One region of the Lysinibacillus sp. NPDC093190 genome, then DNA from elsewhere that is predicted to be linked to it. Evidence: riboswitches for the same ligand, from Rfam matches in the RefSeq annotation. Region 1 holds a riboswitch; the other holds the start of a gene.
The links. Region 1 has a riboswitch for cyclic di-GMP ahead of ACQKOF_RS10140 (methyl-accepting chemotaxis protein). Riboswitches for the same ligand answer to the same signal wherever they lie in the genome.
Positions count from the first base shown of each region.

Region 1 (2,413 bases):
CGATCGCTTTGTGAGAAATTTTTTAAGAGGGCTGACAGATAAATATAGAGATTAAAAAACGTTCTCTCTAAATTGTCAAGAGTAAATCTTGATGAAGAGCTAATGAATTAATGATCAAAAAAGCAGCTACAATTTTGTAGTTGCTTTTTTGGTGAAGGGATTTGCACAAAAATCTATATTTAGATAAAAATATTCTACAAAAAGCACTTTTTTCTTAGTTGAATGTTGTTGACAATTTGTGACCAAAATGTGTACAATGAAATTGACATAAAGTTGTCACAAAGAGGAAAAATAAATGTTCACGAACAGAGGGGTGCTTTTATGTTTAGTTTAAACATTTTATTAGTTGCTATCGCATGTGTTACGATCCCACTTGTTGTTGCTTCAGTGATGTTAGACATTTTTTATGCAGAAAAGAAACAAGTTCGTTTTTCATTACGCCGTACATCTATGTGGTATTCCTGTATGTTTGCTTTATCATTCATACCGTCAGTCTTATTCATGACACTAACTAAATAACTATCTTTAATATGAATAATCATTTAGGGGTAATTGATTATTTAAAATTATAGTAACAGCTACAATATTGCGTGTAGCTGTTTTTAAATTCTTTCAGCGGGTGTCCAAACACCTGCTGAAATAGAGGAACTCAGTCTAAGAACGTCACGCCCTGTGGCAAATTATCTGTAGCGAAAGCAAAGCGACAGCTATAATTATGCCGAGGCATAATTGATTTGCTCTGAAGAGAATTGTGGACGAGCCGAGAAAATTACGTAATAGTCTTCATTTCATACTAATAGTAAAATAGTAAAAATTATGTGTATTTTAATCTGGTAACATTGACTACTTTTACCCATTGTGTTAATTTGAGGAGGAAAAAGATGGGCAAATCTACTGAAAGGTAGAGACGCAAAGTTACAGGTCTAAGGTAATAAATACTATGATGGCTGAGCTGCAAAGGAGTACTAGTTAAGTACATATATTGCTAGTTATATTCTTTGATGCCTATTTCTTTTGAAATAGGTTATTTTTTTGCCAAAAATACGATAAAGGAGGAAGTAATAATCATGAAGTTGTTGAAAAATGTTTCATTAAAAAACAAACTTTCACTAACGGTTTCTATTATTGTTTTACTTCTAATTGCTATTATTACTACGCAAAGTATTAGAGAATTAAACAATCGAATGTCTGTTGATTTAGAACAAGAGTTGAAAAGTGTTGGTGTATTGACAGCTATGAATCTTGATAGTGATGACATTAAAGATTTATTGACTGAAAAGGGAGAGACTAATGCTAAATTTAAGAAAATTCAAAAACAACTCAATAAGATTCAAGAAGAACAAGGAATTATGAGTTGGAGCTACATTTGGGATGTGAAGGATGCAGGTGGCGTTAACCCTATAGGCTATACTTCTAATTTGAACGACGTATATGAAGCGGGTGAAATCTTTACTGATTTAGCAGATGAACATGTAACAACAGCTAAATTGGCAATTAAAAATAATAGCACTGAGGTAACTGATATTTTCCAAGATCCTTATGGTTCATGGCGAACTGTATTTAGCCCTATTAAAGATGACAATGGCAAGCTCATTGCATTATTAGGTATTGATTATTCTGCGGACTACATAAATACCATCATTAAAACAAGTGTCGTAAAACAAATTGTTATCGCTGTTATTGGAATTTTAATTTTATTAGTTTTACTTTACATAATAATTGATCGTTTATTAAAACCGCTTAAGAAAGTAGTAAATGCTGCAAATCAAGTAGCAAATGGGGAATTAATAAATGTAGATTTAGAAATAACGAAGGACGAAATCGGAAATTTATCTGAATCTATTAATACGATGGTGTCAAATTTACAACATATCATTTTAAATATTAGAAATACATCTGATAACGTTTCTTCTGCTGCTAATCAGCTAACTGTTAATGCAACAGAGACATATAACAGCGCAACAAATATTGCTCAAGACATGGGGGAAATCACGCAAAACGCTGAGGCTTCAATGGTTATGACTGAGGAAACAGCCGCTGCTATGGAGGAAACAGCAACAGGCATTCAGCAAATTGCTGACTCTGCTAATACAGCTGCTGAATCATCTATCTCTTCTTCTCAAGCTTCAGAACGTGGAAATCATGTTGTTCAGCAAGTCGTTGCACAAATGGAGTTGATTAATGATTCTGTTGAACAAATAGGGACAACAATAAACGGATTACATATCAATACGAAAAAAATTAGCGATATCGTAAGCCTTATTACAGCAATAGCGGATCAAACAAACCTACTAGCTTTGAATGCGGCAATCGAAGCTGCTAGAGCAGGAGAGCATGGAAAAGGCTTCGCGGTTGTTGCTGACGAGGTTAGACGATTAGCGGAGCAATCATCACAATCTGCAACGGAAATATA
Region 1 covers NZ_JBNNVG010000010.1:44,788-47,200, forward strand. The annotation lists gene ACQKOF_RS10130 (DUF1456 family protein) at 1-55, shown strand, start outside; gene ACQKOF_RS10135 (hypothetical protein) at 322-519, shown strand; cyclic di-GMP riboswitch class I at 875-960, shown strand; gene ACQKOF_RS10140 (methyl-accepting chemotaxis protein) at 1,068-2,413, shown strand, end outside.

Region 2 (2,413 bases), on a different contig from region 1:
GTTTCTTATAACGATGAAGAAGGCATTAAAGTCATTCGTGAATTTAAATTTGAAGACTATAGCGGCCGGCTTTCATAAGGACAAAGAAAATCCTCTCCAACTTAAAGCTGGAGAGGATTTTTTACGGCTGCATATTCATCCAACAATCAACATGATGAATGGCAAAACCATTATAACCTTTTTTATTGGCATATTGTTGATGAACTTGTGCTAACTGTTTATTCATATAGGCTTCTCCATCATCATAGAAGGTAATATTTTTCCCTTCATCCGAGGCTCCTGTTTCCACACCAATAACAATTGATTTATTTACTTTTTTTGCATAGTTTATTTCATGTTCAACTATTTTAATAATGTCTTTAGCAGCATCTCGGTAAGCCATTATCGAAACACTTTCCACTTGGTCGATCACCCAATCAGCTAATAAACCTTTACCAAATTGGTTTTTGTATGTAATTTCGTCAAACCAAAATGGCATATCAACTTCCAAAGGTAATTGTAATCGATCGGTATTCTCTTTCGCTCTAGTAAGAAGTGCTTGATAGGATTCTATCGTTTTTACTTGGTTCGAGTTCCAACCACTATTTAAATAGGGCTCTACGTCAAGATGAACTCCAGAAAATTGCTCTGTTGCTGCTGCATTTTCATTATATGTATGTAACCAATCAAACAGCTGATCCTGCATTTCATAGCCCTCTGAAACCCAGCTTGCAGAACCAGCCAACGCATAGACTTTTATACCTTTTGCCGTTGCTTTATCGATAAAACTTTTGTAATAATTACTTGCTATATCACTATTAATTTGTAAATATAATTTATTAATATGTTTGCTTTCTAAAAATGAGAGTACTCCTGATTCATCTTCGACAATCTTTGTCGTATCCCATAACCAAGTAGCCTTATCTTGCATGGCCATTGCGTCTACCTTTCCCATTGTTAATCCTAGCGTACTTACAATTGCTACTATAAAAACAATGATTGCTTTTGATAGTGAACGACTTACCATATGATTACATCTCCATTCTATTGGCCGAGGCTCATAGAACAGAACCTGGCAACCTGACAATCATGCACTACAATAGTGTTTAGACTCATGGCTTTGCGTCCTTCCCTTTCGGTGAAGTTTGCCTTTTACAGTAGTTTTCTTACTTTACATAATACGATGTTAGAACAAAAATGTCTGTAGGTAAAACGCATAATTTTATTGATAACTTTCAAATAAGATAATAAGAATACAGGTTATTTTTACTATATTAAAATAAAAACGTAGAAGTATTTACGATGATTGTGACGGGGTACGTGTAGCAATTGAGGATTTTAGGATTATGGAATACAAAATTAGAGATAACGATTCCTTTCGATATCTTTAACTGAAAAACAATTTGTATGTAATGTATCCTATAAATAACACTAAAACTAATACCACCGTCTCTTTCCAACCCATACCATTTAAATTTCCGCTTGTTCCCCTATTTACCCCGTCGTTTAAAGAACCTGTAGGATTGTTTTTTAATTCACTTTGTTTTAAACGCTCTCTTTTTTCTTCTGGTGTTTCCTTTTTCTTTGAATCCATGTGACAAATACCTCCCCAATAATTAATATTTACTTATTTATACTATAGAAAGATATATTCATAATTATGCTTATTATTATGCGGCTTATTGGACGCCTCCAAGAAAGCGCTCAGTCGGGACGAAAATCAACCACACGTTTCGGTGATAAGCTTAAAATTCGACACCGAGTATTCATTTTCCTTTTACTGTTGGGATATCGCTTAAAAAGAAGAAAGACAGAATTACATATTTGTAATTCTGTCTAAAACATCAACATGAAGTGTTGTATTGAATTATTTAATCCTACAAAAAATTATGCCTCTACGTTTTCTTTTTCATTTTCAAGCATTTTGTGTAAATAATTAATAATTTCACGTATACCTTCTAATGAATTCACAAGTATTTTCGGGTCTACGTATGTGATCATGCGATTTTCAAGATTAGCCACAGCTGTAAAGTAGCGTGTTTTTGAATAATTGACAAGTCCCATCTGCTTTAATACTGACTCATCAAAATCAAGAATTTCACGAGCTTCTGTTACAAGTAATCCATAATTCACAACATCCGTGTTCAATACAATAATCCGTGCTGTTGCAGCATTAGAAGAACGATTATAAAGAATACGTTCAAAATCAAGCACAGGGACAAGCTCGCCACGAATTCTTGTGAAGCCTAGAAGATAATTAGGCAAGTGAGGAATCGGTGTTACTTGTTCTAACTTTTCAATCGAAATCGCTTGTTCCACAGGCACTGCATATTCCTCTGTACCACAAGCAAAAACTACTGCCTTTACACTTTCCATGCGGTCACATCCTCGATTTTTGTTGTTATTTTTTCGCAGACTCTTTTACGATTTCAAC
Region 2 covers NZ_JBNNVG010000013.1:109,873-112,285, reverse strand. The annotation lists gene nspC (carboxynorspermidine decarboxylase) at 1-78, shown strand, start outside; gene ACQKOF_RS12335 (amidase) at 122-1,006, opposite strand; cyclic di-GMP riboswitch class I at 1,051-1,139, opposite strand; gene ACQKOF_RS12330 (DUF6366 family protein) at 1,367-1,573, opposite strand; gene ACQKOF_RS12325 (chemotaxis protein CheW) at 1,867-2,355, opposite strand; gene ACQKOF_RS12320 (M20/M25/M40 family metallo-hydrolase) at 2,381-2,413, opposite strand, start outside.
Region 2: linked by a shared signal. The riboswitch ahead of ACQKOF_RS12335 (amidase) and the one ahead of ACQKOF_RS10140 (methyl-accepting chemotaxis protein) in region 1 are both predicted to bind cyclic di-GMP.